3 regions of the Acetobacterium sp. KB-1 genome follow, and region 1 is predicted to be linked to each of the others. Evidence: riboswitches for the same ligand, from Rfam matches in the RefSeq annotation. Region 1 holds a riboswitch; each other region holds the start of a gene.
What was found. Region 1 has a riboswitch for cobalamin ahead of DOZ58_RS03695 (AAA family ATPase). Riboswitches for the same ligand answer to the same signal wherever they lie in the genome.
Positions count from the first base shown of each region.

Region 2: it holds a riboswitch for cobalamin, as region 1 does, so the genes downstream of both, thiC (phosphomethylpyrimidine synthase ThiC) here and DOZ58_RS03695 (AAA family ATPase) in region 1, are expected to answer to the same signal.
Region 3: it holds a riboswitch for cobalamin, as region 1 does, so the genes downstream of both, DOZ58_RS10200 (hypothetical protein) here and DOZ58_RS03695 (AAA family ATPase) in region 1, are expected to answer to the same signal.

Region 1 is NZ_CP030040.1:786,207-791,737, reverse strand. Features, by position in the region: gene DOZ58_RS03715 (APC family permease) at 1-404, shown strand, start outside; gene DOZ58_RS03710 (iron-containing alcohol dehydrogenase) at 434-1,579, shown strand; gene DOZ58_RS03705 (TIGR04076 family protein) at 1,592-1,840, shown strand; gene DOZ58_RS03700 (LysR family transcriptional regulator) at 1,914-2,855, opposite strand; cobalamin riboswitch at 2,958-3,138, shown strand; gene DOZ58_RS03695 (AAA family ATPase) at 3,227-4,069, shown strand; gene DOZ58_RS03690 (nitrogenase component 1) at 4,066-5,531, shown strand, end outside.
Region 2 is NZ_CP030040.1:3,848,674-3,854,204, forward strand. Features, by position in the region: gene cobT (nicotinate-nucleotide--dimethylbenzimidazole phosphoribosyltransferase) at 1-955, opposite strand, end outside; gene bzaB (B12 lower ligand biosynthesis ThiC-like protein BzaB) at 1,137-2,420, opposite strand; gene thiC (phosphomethylpyrimidine synthase ThiC) at 2,423-3,724, opposite strand; cobalamin riboswitch at 3,822-4,005, opposite strand; gene DOZ58_RS17740 (NfeD family protein) at 4,141-4,590, shown strand; gene DOZ58_RS17745 (SPFH domain-containing protein) at 4,605-5,531, shown strand, end outside.
Region 3 is NZ_CP030040.1:2,201,431-2,206,961, reverse strand. Features, by position in the region: gene DOZ58_RS10215 (nitric oxide reductase activation-like protein) at 1-1,350, shown strand, start outside; gene DOZ58_RS10210 (family 1 encapsulin nanocompartment shell protein) at 1,507-2,295, opposite strand; gene DOZ58_RS10205 (encapsulin-associated ferritin-like protein) at 2,320-2,667, opposite strand; cobalamin riboswitch at 2,901-3,087, shown strand; gene DOZ58_RS10200 (hypothetical protein) at 3,242-3,910, shown strand; gene DOZ58_RS10195 (YafY family protein) at 3,999-4,901, shown strand; gene DOZ58_RS10190 (GyrI-like domain-containing protein) at 4,972-5,430, shown strand; gene DOZ58_RS10185 (GyrI-like domain-containing protein) at 5,445-5,531, shown strand, end outside.

The DNA of each region.
Region 1 (5,531 bases):
CGTTCTTTGGACGAAAAATGCTGGTCTGGATTGTTGATGCCGGAAGTTTCGGGGTCTGCCTGGCCTATGCTATGGTATCCTTGTCCTTCCTGATTTTAAGAAAAAAAGAACCGGATATGAAACGACCATACAAGGTTCGATTTGGCACCTTCGTGGGAATTGTGGCAGTTGCTTTATCGGGTATGATGACCCTGTTATATGTGATTCCGTTGCCTTTTGCTTCCACTGCACTGGTAACAGAAGAATGGATCATGGCTGGTGGCTGGGCCGTATTGGGCGTAATCTTCTATGGCTACTGTAAATTCAAATATGGTGATGAGTTTGGCGCTCATATTGATGTAGAGTATGTCGATGTCGATGAAAAGCCTGCCTTTGCCGCTCGCGTTGGCAGTGTAACTGAATAGTCTTGTCGGGAGTTATGAAAGGAAAAGAGATGAATAGTTTTAGTTTTAAAATACCGCAAGAAATAATCTGCGGGGTGAATAGTATTGAGAAATTACCGGAGCTTTTAAATAAGCAGGGATTAAAAAAAGCGATGGTGATTTCGGGACCGCATCTGAATAAGATGGGGGTGGTTAAGAAGATTACGGATATTTTAGAGCGGGCCGGGCTGACTTTTGACAGTTTTACCCAAACGGAGGCCAATCCTTCAGTAGAAACCGTCGATAAGGCCACCAAGGCGTTTGTTGACAGTGGGGCAGACTGTATTATTGCTTTGGGTGGCGGTTCCCCCATGGATGTAGCTAAGGCGGTGGGGATATTGGCGAAGTTCGGTGGGTCAATTGGTACCTATGAAGGGGCTGATAAGGTCCCCGGTGCGATTGTGCCGCTAATTGCCATTCCCACCACTGCTGGCACCGGTTCTGAGGTAACAGCTTTTGCGGTGATCACGGACCGTTCCCGGAATTATAAGCTGACGGTCTTTAGTTATGAACTGATTCCGGCCTATGCAGTACTGGACCCAACCTTAGTTATGACAACCCCGGAAAAAACGGCGGCAGCCTGCGGAATTGATGCTCTGGTTCATGCCATTGAGGCTTATCTATCGAAGGCCGCTTCACCTTTTTCTGATGCAATGGCTGAAAAAGCCTTGGAATTGATCGGTAATAATATCCGTTTGTTTGTGGCAGATCGAACCAATCCAGAAGCAGCAGCCAATATGCTTTATGGTAGCATGTTTGCCGGGATCGCCTTTGCCTGGGCGCGGCTGGGTAATGTCCATGCGATGGCCCATCCCCTGGGCGGTTATTTTGATGTCCCTCATGGGGTTGCCAATGCGATACTGCTGCCAACGGTGCTGGAATATAACGCCCTAGCCGATACCGGACGTTATCAAAAAATTTATGACGCGATTAAATGCGGTGAAGGATGGGAGGATTTTACGTCTCAGACTTTGGTCGATGAGATCCGTAGCTTAACTTGTGCACTGGGGATTCCCAAAACCCTAAGTGAGGTGGGCGTCACGGTCGATAAGATCCCTGCGATGGCTGTAGATGCCATGAAAAGTGGTAATATTCTGGTTAATCCCAGAAGTACAACCCTGGAACAGATTGAAGCGCTGTATCGACTGGCGTTATAGAGGAAGGACAACATGGAAGTAATTGAACAGAAAATAAAACTGGTAGTTGAGGAATCGGGTTGCCCGATATATTCGGCGGGGGATGAAGTCATTTTTGACGGACCCCAGCTGGATAAGGACAAGAGTGGAAATTTCTGCATGATGGCACTCAGTGCAGTGTTTCCCTTTGTCTATGCGGCTCGCAAAGGTGTGATTACCGATGCCCCGCTCCAATGCCCGGACTGTGGAGAAAAAGTGGTGTTTAGAATTAGAAAAGCCTGAAGAACTCAAAGTGTATAAAAAAAGATCAAAGGGATCAAGTATCTGTCCTTTTGATCTTTTTAGTTATTTTGCATCAGTAAGAATTGCATTCTAGTCCATTGATTTTCGCTTTTAAAGTCGTAATATAGCGTATTCCAATATCACTTAAGGTATGTTCCCTGCGCATAATATAACCCGCGTGTAAAATTTGATCACTTTCGCAAAACTCGATCGTCTGAATCTCATTTAGTTTTGAGTGCATCTTATCGCCATCGCTGTTAGTCAGATCTGGACCGATGCTAAAACAATCAGTGCCACGAACCAGGGCGATTTTTGTGCAACGGTCAATGACATGAATGTTTTTATCCAGGATTTCATTAAATAAAATTTCTTCAGAAAAATGAAGCAGATTGTCATCACCCTGATCATAGGTGACAAAAGGGTATGGTTTTAAGTCATCAAGGGTTAGCAATTCTTTCTTAGCGAGGGGATGTAGTTTTCTTATAAAAACATAGGATTTGATTTTTCCCAGAATATGAAAGGAGAGATTGCTGGTATCTAAAAGTTTTTGCATCGTATTCAGGTAATGATCATTAATGCACATAACCCCGATTTCGCTGCGACGGGTGGCCACGTCGTGGATGACCTCATGGGTTGGACATTCCCGAATGGCAATATCATAGCGATCCAAGCCGATTTCATCAACGATTTTGATAAAAGACATGGTCGAAAAGGGCAGTCGCTGGGTGGAGACAGAAAAGCGCATCGGGATCGATTTCTGATGCTGATAACGTCGTTCCAGATAGTCGGCTTGCTCAACGATATCTCTGGCATGGTTTAGATAATCTTGTCCTTCATAAGTTAATTCAATCCCACGGCTGTTTCGCTTGAACAGGAGAATTCCGAGACTCTGTTCGACTTCTTTGATTGCAGTGGATAAAGTGGATTGGGAAATATAGAGGGCCTTAGCCGCCGCCGAAATTGATTGATGCCTTGAAATTTCGATCATATATTTCATATTTTGTAGTGAAATCATTGGTTTCCTCCTTGTTTGTTTAGCCCTATACTATCAAAAATATTGATAGCTGGCAATTGGAAATTAGAAGAACCGCTGAATTGTTTGCTCCTCTTTCTTGTGATATAATACGACTTAATTGAATAACAAAGTGTAGTATGAAAATCGGTTAAAGTCCGATGCGGTACCGCCACTGTAAAAGTGAGCCGCTGTAAATTGATCAACACTGGAAAGAAATTTCTGGGAAGTTGTTACAGCAGGCGATGATCTTAAGCCAGGATGCTTCTATATTTTGTGATAACCAAGCCTAACGGATTATTGGGTGAGGGATTTATTTTTATAATAAACTCTTCTGTCTAATAATTCAGAAGAGTTTTTTTATTGGAGGAAAAATGAAGATAAAACTAAAACGGATCGCATTTTATGGCAAGGGAGGGATTGGTAAATCGACGATTGCCGCCAATGTATCGGCAGCGCTTTCAAAAGCTGGGAAAAAGGTTCTCCATATCGGCTGTGACCCGAAATCGGATTCGACCCGGATTCTGATGAAGCGACGGATTCCCACCGTCTTGAAAACACTCAAGGAAAAAGGAGATCAGCTGAATAAAGCAGATATTTTATATAAAGGAGTTTATGGCGTTACTTGCGTTGAAGCTGGCGGCCCGGAACCGGGGGTCGGTTGTGCCGGGATGGGCATTTCGGCGGTGATCGAGACCCTGGAAAAGCTGGAAGTCTTTGCGATGGACTGGGATCTGATTGTCTATGATGTGCTGGGTGATGTGGTCTGTGGTGGTTTTTCCATCCCCATGCGCAAGCAATGTGTTGATGCGGTTTATATTGTGACCTCATCAGAATTTATGTCGTTGTACGCTGCCAATAATATTTTAAAGGGTATCGCGCACTACGAAACCCCGAAGAAAAAACTATTTGGCGGCTTTATTCATAATCGCTACTCGTCCCAAACCGATAAAGATGTGGTTGATCATTTTATCAAAATGACCGAAAGCCGTCTGATAGCCTCTATTGAACAAAACCAGGCGATCAAGCTGGCCGAGTATCAAAGAAATACCATGATTGAGGCCGATCCCCAGGCCCCCCTTTCACAGGTAATTAAGACCTTGGGGAAGGATCTGTTTTGCGAAGTTCCTGCCAGTGACTCTCGTCCCCTTGATGACGACGCAATGGAAGCCCTCTTTGATTTTGTTTCCGCAAAGAACCAGGAAATCAGCAGATGAGTAGCATCACCATTGAAACGTCGATCTATAATTTAGGTGATATGGAAATGGCGAAACGAATTTTTGCGATACCGGAAACCTTAGTCGTGGCCGTCGGACCGCCAACTTGTATCCGTATTTTATATTTTAGGGCTTTGGAATGTGGGCAGTTGTCCAAGCTCAAACTCGTTCCCATTCGTGCATTGGATTATACCTTTGGGGATTATCTGGAAAAAATCAAAGGCGTTGTTGAAGCGGCGTTACGAAAAGCCTGCTATCAGGGTATTATTCTTTATGTTTCATGTCCCGATTTGCTCAGCCAAACCGATTTTGATACGATGATCGAGGGACTTGATAATCCCCATCAGATACCTGTCGAGATTTTCAAGCGTGGTCCCATGGAGAAACGAAAAACCAGTCCATCCCAACGTTTGGATAAGATTGCAACAAAAATTGCGGACTTTGTCAAGACCCGGCCACTGGTTTTATCAAAAAATGCAGCGGTTTGTGAATTACCGCCGCTGGCCGCAGATTATACGGGGGTACTTTCTTTATTCCCCGATGATGAGGCCGTTTGTCAGTTTTTAATGACGGGCTCCGGCTGTGCAAACTGTCCTAGTTCCATTGATAAACTGAATCACAATCCGTTTATTTTTTCCCGATTTAATGACTTGCAGGCGGTTAATGGCTGCACAAATGAGATCGGTGAAGCCATTACAAAGCGCTTTCAAATGAATCATCAAACCAAAGATATAAAATTATTTCTATCCATTGGCACACCGGTTACCTTTATGACCGGGATGAATGATCATTTTTTACAGACCTGTGATCTATTTGAAATGACCTGTGCAATAGATACCAACGGTTTTCAGACGGCCGAAGAAGGGGTAGCAAAGGCCTTGTTAAAAATCGCCAAAGCAACGTTAAAAAAAGTTGAAAACCGAAAAAAACGGCTCAATATTATTGGCTATAATCCATTTTTGTTTGGGAAAAGGCAACACTTTGATGAAATTGAAACCTGCCTGACGTCGCTGGGTTATGCGGTGAACTTTCTCGGCTATGAGAGTCTGGGTTCCTTTAAAACGGCAGCAGAAGCTGAGCTGAATCTTGTTTTTTCCAGACACGGTCTGTGTTTGGCAAAATGGATGGCGGAGATGTTTGAAATACCCTATCATTTTGCAATGCCGATCGGCATTGACGGCTTTAATCAGTGGCTGAGAGCCGTCGGTACGTTATTAAAAACAGTGATCCCGGAATCGTATTACTTAAATAAAGAGCCGCAGCCATGCCCGGCTTTCCGGGTGCTGCTGCTGGGCGAAAATGAAATTCTGGATCGGCTTGAGACAGCGATCCCAAATGATTTTGGGATTATAACCATCCGGGCAAATAAAATTACGGATCAGGAATTATCGCAAATGACCGTTACCCATGTCATTGCGGATCCGCTTTATCAAAATAGAATCAACACGATATCATATAAATT
Region 2 (5,531 bases), 930 kb from region 1:
TAAGCAGGGGGCGTAAGCCCAGGGCTTGCCACATTAGCTGATGCCCCGGTTCTTCACTCTGATGGGAGGGAATCATATAATCCAGCGATTGGGGACATAGGGCCTTGGCGATCAGCGCACCAGCGGTGGAAATAAAGCCGTCCACCAGAACCGGCACCTGATTAAAAGCAGCCCCCAGGATTACGCCGGCAATCCCGGCAATCTCGAAGCCCCCGACTTTGGAAAGGACATCAATGGGATCGGTTTTATCGGGTTGATGGCGATTGATCGATTCCCGGATCACTTTGATCTTGTTGAGCAAGGTGGCGTTATCAATGCCGGTGCCCCGGCCGGTTACTGATGAAACCGGATATTCGGCCATAACCGCTAAAATAGCGGCGCTGGGGGTCGTGTTGCCAATCCCCATATCGCCGGTAGCCAGCAGATTGATCCCCTGTTCTTTGATCACCTTGGAAGCCACATTGATCCCGGCTTCCAGCGCAGCAATGGCTTGTTCCCGGGTCATTGCCGGTTCCTGATAAAAGTTTTTGGTGCCATGGGCGATCTTGCAGTCAATGATGGCGCCTTGTGAAACCAGTTCGGGCATATCCACAGCGACGCCCATATCAACGACAATCACTTCGGCGCCAGCGGCTTTGGCTAAAATATTAATGCCCGCTCCGCCTTTGACAAAGTTTTCCACCATCTGTGGAGTCACCTCCTGAGGGAAGGCAGAAACCCCTTCGGCCACCACACCGTGATCTCCGGCCATGGTGATGACCATTTTTTTATCGACATTGGGTCGGATGGTGCGTTGAATCCCGGCCAACTGTTCAGCGACAACCAGCAGCTGACCGAGACTCCAGGGCGGAATCGCTAATTTTTCTATATGATCGCGGGCGGCCTGACGCCACTTGGGGTCAGCCGGTTCGGTATGGTCGATGACGTGTGTTAAGGTATATTTGGTTTCGATCATGGTAATTATCCTTTCTACTTAGTAATAAATGAAACGTACGATTGATTTTATCACTATATTGGTGAGGCTTGTAAGGGCTTGTATTACAAACCCTTACGGAATGATGGGTGACGCTTTTGGATAATAAACGCTTGTTTTTTCGTGGGGCGGGTAAGCTACCCGTCACAAAGGGTTTACTCGTTTAGGATATCCCAAAAAACTCCGCCGCGACATCCGCCGGACATTTACTGTCGGCACAGACAGCACAACCATGGGAAGGCTTTTGAGCCGCAAAGGCAGCGATCAGATTGGCTTGATTGATGGCGTTTTTGATCTGTTCTTCCTGATTGCGGGAAACCCGGGCCCGGGACATCGCCAGATCGCGGTTCCAGGCCGCGCCGCCGCGCTTTAAGACATTGGCCGCATTGGCGGCGATCCGGGTCGTTTCGACACCGATGCGGACATCTTCCTCATTGGGCAGACCCAGGTGTTCGGCTGGGGTCAGGTAACAAAGGAAATCAGCCCCGTGCATGCCGGCAAAGGCACCGCCGATCGAACCCGTAATATTGTCATATCCGGGAGCAATATCGGTGGCCAGGAAGCCTAAAATATAGTAGGGTACATCGTAACAGAGTCGTTTTTGCAGTAGCATCGCTGAGGGAATATGGTTTAGTGGCACATGGCCGGGACCTTCCACCATCACCTGAACCCCGGCCGCCAGGGCCCGTTTGGTCAGCTCACCAGCGACCATTAAGCCGCGCAGGTGGGCCTGATCCAGAGAATCAGCATTGGCACCGGGTCGAATGGCGTCGCCGATGCTAAGTACCGTATCGGTCGCTTTGAGAATCTCCAGCAGTCGGTCAAATTCGGCATAAAGAGGATTTTCTTTATCGTTATGGAACATCCAGCCAGTTAGCAAGGATCCACCACGGCTACAGATATCGGCAACGCGACCGGTTCTTTTTAATATTTTGAGAAGATCCATATTCAGGGCCGAGTGCACGGCCATAAAATCCATACCGGCCTGACATTGTTTTTCAACCACTTCAAACAGATCATCAGAGGTCATATTGACCATCAGGCCCCGTTTATCAGCCGCTTCTTTGGCAGCCTGATAAACGGGCACACAGCCAGCGGCAATGTTGGAATTATTTAGACTTAAGGTTCGCATGGTATCAATATCGGCACCCATACTTAAATCCATAAAACCGTGGGCACCGGCGGCTTCGATGATTTTTAGTTTTTTGACTTCCATGTCCATATCATCCCGATCACCAGAGGTGCCCATCAGACCGTTGACTTTGACGTCCAGACCACCACCGATGCCGCAGATTTTAGAACGATTGCGCAATTTATTTTTAGGAATGACAATCCGGCCGGCAGCTACTCCGGCTCTGATAAATTCAGGCGTGAAGCCTTCGCTGAGTGCCACCATTTCCATTTCTTCGGTAATTTTACCCTGTCGAGCTTTTAATATTTGGGTCATGATTAGTTCCTCGCTTCCTGGTTTTCGTCTCGTAAATACTTGCCGACAATTTTCATGGCACAGAAGTCGCCGCACATGCTGCATTCGGATTCGAAGTCGGTGCTGCGATCCTTCCAGACCTTCGTGGCGGTTTCAGTATCGATGGCCAGTTCCATCTGCCGGCCCCAATTAAGTTCCCGGCGGGCATGGGACATTTCCAGATCCCAGGCAATCGCTGCCGGATGGCCTTTGCCAACATCACCAGCATGGGCGGCGATGCGGCTGGCCATCACGCCCATATAGACATCATCGGCATTTGGCATGCCGATATGTTCGGCCGGGGTGACGTAACAGAGGAAGTCGGCACCGTAATAGGCGGCGATTGCGCCGCCGATGGCGCCAGTGACATGATCCATACCAGCCCCGGAATCGGTGGGCAGACAGCCGAAGACAAAGTAGGGAGCGCCGCCGCATAGTTGTTTTTGTAACTTTACAGTGGTCTGGATCTGATCCAGGGGCACATGGCCCGGTCCTTTGACCATCACTTGAACCCCGGCCGCCCGGGCCTTTTTAACCAGACCGCCGAGGATCACCAATTCATGAACCTGGGCGCCGTCCAGGGAATCGGCAATACAGCCGGGGCGCATGCCGTCGGCAAAGCTCAGCACGACATCATACTTTTTACAGATTTCCAGGACCCGGTCATATTGGGTAAAAAAGGGATTTTCACAGTGGTTGTGAACCATCCAGCCAATCAGATGGGAACCCCCATAACTAACCAGTGGATCAATCCGGCCTTCTTCTTTGGCGCGGTTGATCACGTCCATGGTGGTGCCGCAGTGCAGGGCTAAAAAGCTGACGCCTTCGGAGGCATGCTTTTCCATCATCGCGAACATGTCATCCGCGGTCATATCTAAAGCACTGCCATATTTTTCCTGAGCCATAGCCAGGGTCTGATAAAGGGGTAGGGTACCGACCGGCCGGTCCACCGTGGATAAGACTTTTTCACGCATTTCATCAATCGGACCCCGAACACTTAAATCCATCAGCGTATCCGCTTCGGCTTTTACGGCCTGTTTGATTTTAGCCATTTCACCATCGATGGTGTCATCTATTTCATACATCCCAACGCTGGCGGAAACCTTGGTAAACAGACCCTTGCCCACCGCCACCGGGTTGATATTTGGCCGGGAACTCTTTAGAATGACGATTTCACCGACGGCTACCCCCTGGCGAATGTTTTCGGGATCGAGCCCTTCTTTTTGCGCCACATAAATCATTTCTGCGGTGATCTCACCGGCTTGTGCTTTTTTAAGAATTGTCATCGTTTCCTCCTGAATGATTCTCAACAAATTTTGGCAAATAAAAAAGTCCACAGCTGTTATTTATTCTAAATAACAGCCATGAACTTTACCTTCGTTCATTCAGGATCGATTCATAGGCAGGTCTCCTGACTTGGGGTTTTAACGCTTTGCCACACCTTCCCATTAAAAAAACAGTGGTTTTTGTGGTTTGCTCCGCCCTTACAGTGATGGGTTCGTTCAGGACTCTCACCTGATTCCCTATTCTCCTTAATGTTTAAGGCACCATATGTTCGCTTTTCTATTTACTTGCTTTTGATTATACACACTAAAAAATGAAAGTGCAAGAAAAAAATAAAAAAAATCGATTGTGTAACTCATGAGAAAAAAAACAACAAACTATGTTATAATAAAATTAAGTGAATGAGGGAGGTGAGCAGATGAATATCATTCTTGTCTGGTTGGTTTTATTTGTCGTTTTTCTGGTGGTTGAATTGGTTACTGCTGGCGCACTGGTTTCCATCTGGTTTTGTGTTGGTTCTCTGGTGGCAATGGCCGTCGCTTATTTAGGCGCACCATTTTGGGTACAGATGACGCTGTTCTTTCTGGTTTCTGTTGGATTATTATTGGGAACAAAACCTTTTTTGAAAAAACACATGGATCCCAAAACGATAACAACCAATGCTGATCGCATTCTCAAAGAACAGGGGATTGTTGAGGAAGAAATCAATAATCTTAAGGGACAGGGCGCCATCAAGGTTGATGGTAAGTCTTGGACTGCCAGAAATGTCGACGACGATACAGTCATTCCTGTTGGTGCAAAAGTGACTGTGGTAGGAATCGAAGGGGTTAAAGCCATGGTTAAATTGGTAGAAGAAGAAATAAAATAAAAGGAGGTAAGAAGATGATTGGATTAATTATTTTAGGCGTTTTATTTATCATTTTTGTTGTTGTAATTATTGTGAATGCGAAGATCGTTCCCCAGGCTAATGCCTATGTGGTGGAACGATTGGGCGCTTATCATGCCACCTGGGAGACCGGTTTTCATATCGCAATTCCGATTTTTGACCGGATTTCAAAAAGAATCAGTTTAAAAGAACGGGTCGCGGATTTCCCGCCCCAACCGGTTATTACCAAGGATAATGTTACGATGCAGATTGACACGGTAATTTATTTACAGGTTACCGATCCTAAATTCTATATGTATGGGGTGGACAATCCCATGAAAGCCATTGAAAATCTAACCGCCACCACTTTGCGTAACATCATTGGTGATATGGAGCTCGATGCAACACTGACATCCCGGGACGTGATTAATACCAAAATGCGGGTAATTCTCGATGAAGCCACCGATCCCTGGGGGATTAAAATCAACCGGGTAGAACTTAAAAACATCATGCCACCAGAAGCGATCCAGAATGCGATGGAACGGCAGATGAAGGCAGAGCGGGAACGTCGGGAAAAAATCCTCCAGGCAGAAGGCGAAAAAGCCAGTGCCATTCTGGTCGCTGAAGGCGAAAAATCAGCGGCAATTTTACAAGCGGAAGGCTTAAAAGCGGCTGCTATTCTTAGTGCCGAAGCGGATCGGGAAGCTCAGATCAGACGGGCAGAAGGTGAAGCAGAAGCCATTGTCAAGGTTCAGGAAGCGGTTGCCAATGGGGTCAAGATGTTAAATGATGCCAATCCGATTCAGTCAGTTATTGCCCTTAAGAGTTTATCTACCTTTGAAAAGGTAGCTGATGGCAAAGCCACTAAGATTATTATTCCCTCTGAAATTCAGGGCTTGGCGGGTCTGGCAACATCCCTTAGTGAAATCATGACAGATCAGAGC
Region 3 (5,531 bases), 1.4 Mb from region 1:
ATTGGTAAAGCGCCGATGATGGACACCGAAACCCGAAACATCGCCAGCGATCTGGAAAACCTACAGGATCGGGAGGATACCATTGAGTTATTAAAAGGCATTGAAGAAATCTATGTGAAATATTTTCCGATGTTTGTGGAGGGCGATAGCGGTGATTCCAGTGAATCGGGCCACAATAAAAATCATCTCCGCGGCGATTTTTCTGATTTTATGTTAGAAGAGATGTTTGACGAGCCCGAAGACCTGGACATTGAAGCCTCCATTGAAGACATTGCCGAGGCTCTGCTGGGAGAATCCCAAGGAGATCAGTCCAACGTATCCAATGATGCTGACAACCGGATTTTGCGGGTGCAGGAAGAGGATATCGAAAAAATCTATGAAAAAGTGGCTTACTATTACGGAAAATCGTTTTTGGATATCAGTGAAGTCAAAAAGCTTCAGAACCGGGTATGCAAAGACGCCCATGGCAGCTGCCGGATTCATATGACCGATGGCGTCGTCCGGAGTGACAGTGATAATGAATTTCAACAGAAATATGTGCAACGGCACCAGATTAAAAATACCGATGTGTTTCGCGCTAATTACAAGGTGTTCAAGCGCAACATTAATAAGCTTCGGGAAAGCATGTCCCGAACCCTGGTTCAGGAAGAAATTATCGACGCCATCCCTTCTGATGCCGGGAGGCTGATTCCCAGCAAACTCTGGCGGATTGGTCGTAGCAGTAATAACAAGGTTTTTGTAAAAAATATTGATAATAACAAGGGGAGCTTTGTGGTGGATATCCTTATCGATTCCAGTGGCTCCCAGCGACGTAACCAGTCCAATGTTGCGATTCAAGCCTATATTCTGGCGATGGCATTAACCCAACTGGGGATTCCTAATCGGGTGCTGGGTTTTTCCAGTTTTCTTGACTATACAGTCATCAAACGCTTCCGTGATTACGAATCGCCCCTTTCAGCCAATGACAACATCTTTGAATATTATTGCTCCGGCAACAACCGCGACGGTTTGGCAATTAAGACCACCTGTGAAGATCTCATTAAGCGAGGGGAAGATAATAAGATTTTAATTGTCCTCAGCGACGGCCGCCCCAACGACATTAAGGTGGGAAAGGGTCAGGTTAATAGTTTAACCCAGGCCTATCGGGGTCGGGTGGCTATTTCTGACACCGCCCGGGAAGTTCGAACGGCCCGCCAACAGGGTATTATGGTACTGGGGGTCTTCACCGGAAAAGAGCAGGATCTGATGGCTGAAAAGCTGATCTATGGCAAGGATTTTGCCTATATTAAAGACATTAACCGCTTTGCTGATTTGGTTATTAAGTATTTAAAGCAAATTATTGTAAGTTAAAAAATAAAACCGCTAAGCATCAACTGCTTGATGTCTTAGCGGTTTTTTTGGTACTATTTTGTTATCCTATAATTGTTATCCTCCGCCATAAAAAGATCAAACCGTTTTGTAATAAGATCGATTGACGCTCCTGATTGATAAAACGATGGGAAACGCTTATAGCGTATAGGAAATAATAATATTTTCGTCCAACGCGCGGAAGGTAAAGCTTTCGGTGATAAACAGTTTGACATTTTCTTTATCATAAGATTCAAAACCGATGGCAAAATCCTGTCCGATGGTCAGTTCAAAGTTTGGATTATCATAAGGGATCAGAAAAGCGCCATCAAGAACGGTGCTTAATAGTATTTTTCCACCAATGAGGGCTTCGATCTGTTTAATCAGCGGATACCCATGAGAGCTTATATTGAGACGATTATAAGCCACCTCACCAACAATTAATACAAAGGGACCGGCTTCAAATTTTTCTCTTAGTGTAACCAGGCCTTTTGAGATTGCTTCCATAATTTGGGAGTCTGTTTTACCAAAGGGTATTTTTTCATTAACGGTTACCGATTCCAGACCTTTAATCTGACCAGCTTCAAAGCCTTTATACACGACCGTTTCTTCAAACTCGGCAATTCTTTGGACAGCTTCTTCCAGATTAGTTAAATCAATATCCTTGGCACCACGCGTCAGGTTATCCATCTCCCAACGGTTTAAGGTGAAGCTTATTCTTGCTTCAACAAGTGGTTTGATCTTGAAAACACCGGTTTTAACAAGGTTTTCATCGTCATTAATTAATTCGAGTCGACCTTCCGATACGCTAGTAAAATCAAGACCTTTCGGTCCATTTACCGTGACGGCCTTTCTTGCTGTTAATCGACTTTTTAACACGGCTTCCGCTCGGCCATCAATTTCGCTCCAGGCGAGTTGAGTTAAGGGTGCGATTTCTCTTTTTAACATTTTTTCCTCCTTGATTAATGCGCGTTATTTTTTTAAATCACCGATATGGATACCGGATATATTTACAGACTCGGGTGCCGCTTCATTTTCTTCGGCTTCCAGAATTGAACCATCGACAAACAGGTACGTTCGCAGTTCTTCATCCCATTTGTCCATATTTCGTCTTAACCATTCAATGGCCATGCAGGCGTGTTCAATTTCTTCGTCCCGGTTATGCGCCATAATTCCTTTTAATTCAGGATCACTCGTTGCTGCCACGCGTTGGTTATACCAATCAACAGCTTCTAATTCTTCTTTTAAACTATTGATGGCCCGAGTGATGTTCATCGTTTTTTCATCTAATAATTCAATTGGTTCATGATACTGTGCCATAAAATTTCCTCCTACCTTCTAAATATTGGATATATAATAATTATACCCAAATGATTGTAGACTAACAGGATTTATGTTATCTTTGCAAAAAATTGTTAGTTTAAGTGAAAGCGATTAAGATTTTTAAAGAATCAATGTGTATTGTATCAATGGGTAGATAGCAGGCGCTAATGCTAAAAAAGATCATCCTGATTACGCTCAGGAAATTACTATGATCGGTCAGAATAAACCCTTGCCAAAAAATACGTTTTAGATTAGTATAGAGTCAAACCATGACAGAAGGAATGCGGTGGGAATCCGCAACAGTTTCTTTGCTACTGTAAGGCGATCATGGGTGCAGGTGGTCATTGGGTTATCCGAGAAGGCCGTTTGCAACAAGCCCCGCCAAGTCAGGATATTTCCAAATGGTTAAGATGTTTGAAGCTTCAAAGAAGGCTACAACGTGTGAGACCATTTAGAAATACAGGATTTGGAGAAATTTTTTCCCTTATCTGGACAAAAATATGGCACACATTTTGTAAACCTTTTAAAAAGGTTTTTTTAGCTTTTTGTAGATGTCGAGAAAGAGGAAGAGATGGAAAAAATTAGGATAATAGAGTTACCGGTTGATGTCAATATGCCGATGCTGATGAAAAAAATGAAATTAACATGTGATTCACCAGTTTATGATGAATACCAAAATGCGGTGGAGCTTTTAAGAAACCAGATAAAACCGATGGCGATCATTAAAGCCTGTCCGGTTGAGACGTTTTCGAAGCATTTAGTTGTGATGGATGGGATTAAGTACAAGAGCAAAACCCTTCATTATTTGTTAAAAGACCACGAACAGGTGTTTTTGTATTTGTTGACAATCGGTGAAATGCCAACAAAGCTTCACCAGATTGAACATTATTTTTTGCAGTCGCTTAAGTTGCCAATTATGTATGGTGCCATGAAGCACTTGAAAGCGGCAGTTCGGGAAGACAATCATCTTAAGCAGGTGGGAATAGCGAATCCCGGTCTGATCCAGGATTGGGCAATTCAGGATAGCAAAGCTATTTTTGACAGCTTTGGCAGTGCCTCCCTGCAGATCGGACTAAAGATGGGTAAAGGCTACATTATGCGTCCTGTCTACAGTTCTTCCGGGATTCTCTTTGATGATTTTCAAAATTATTGCGATTGTGCAGCGTGCAGCATCGATGGCTGCATTGCCAGAGAGGAAAAGATGACGGACGACGAAAAAAAGATGGCAAGTGTTGGGTGAAGGCAAACAGCGCGCGATCTTTTATAGAAGTGCCATTTGCGACAAAATTGTGATAAAATAGAAGACAAAACGACAAAGGATAATGACAATGCAAATCAATCGATTGCTAGAAATGGTCTATATTTTATTTGAAAAGAAAAAGATAACGGCGAGCGAATTAGCCGACTACTTTGAAGTGTCTCAGCGTACCATTTACCGGGATGTGGAGTCTCTAAGTGCGGCTGGGATTCCTGTTTATGCTGAAAAAGGTAAGGGTGGAGGAATTCGGCTGCTGGATAACTACGTGATTAAAAAATCACTGCTTTCAGAAAAGGAACAGGTCAATCTGCTGGCATCGCTACAGGGGATGAATGTGCTAAACGGACCGGAGGTCGATCCGGTGCTGAGAAAACTGGCGACCCTGTTTGAAAAAAAAGATGCCGACTGGATTGAAGTCGACTTTTCCCATTGGGGCGGTGATAGCGATGAACGGGAAAAATTTAATGTGCTGAAAAACGCCATCCTTGAAAAAAACAGAATTGCTTTTGACTACTTTAGTGCGACCGGAGAAAAGACCGGGCGCACTATTGAACCGCTAAAGCTCTTGTTTAAGGGGCAGTCCTGGTATGTTTATGGATTCTGTTTAAGTAAAGAGGCGTTGCGCTTTTTCAAGGTCAGTCGGATCAGGCAGCTCCGGCAGTTATCGGAGGCTTTTTCCCGGACCCTGCCGGAGGGCCCTGTTTTTGAAAAACCGGAGATAAGCGCTTCCCAAATCAGGTTGATCCTGAGAATTGACGCGAGCATGGCGTTTCGGATCTATGATGAATTTGATCCGGCCGCGATCACAAAAAATCAGGATGGGTCCTTTGTGGTAGCGAGCCGCTTGCCCGAGGATGGCTGGGTGTATGGCTATATTCTTTCTTATGGTGATGCTGCTGAGGTGTTAGAACCCCAGTGGTTGCGGGAGGCAATTAAGAAAAAATTGGAAGATGGTCTTAAAAAATATCTTTAATATGACATTAGGTGTCAGGTTAAAGGGTGTATACTGAATTTATTAATAAGTTAGAAAGAGGTATACACAAATGGATTATGAATTGGTACAACTAACAGAAAAGCAAGTGGCGGGGCTGAAAATACGCACCAGTAATACCGATCCCCAGATGGTTGAAAAAATTGGTGCCACCTGGCAGCGTTTTTATGGGGAAGGAATTGAAGCCTCCCTGACCGGCAGAAAAAATGAGAAATGTATTGGTCTTTATACCAATTATGAAAATGGTGTGGCCGGCACTTATGACGTGGTGGTTGGTTGTGAAGTTGATGCTGCAGCTTCGCAATCAGAGCGGGTTGAAACCGTAAGCATTGCACCTGGTAACTATGCAAAATTTGTTGTCCATGGTGATGTGCAGCAGGCCGTTGGCGACTTATGGGTGAAGCTTTGGGATATGAAGCTCGACCGGAAATTTAGTAGCGATTTTGAGGAATATCAACCCGGGGAAGACATGGCCAACGCCGAGATCCATGTCTATATTTCACTGAATTAAGGGAGACGCAAACGATGGACAAAGTCGATTATAAAAAGCAATTTAAAGCCTTGTATTTACCAAAGTCTCAGCCGTCAATCATTGCGGTTCCGGCGATGCAC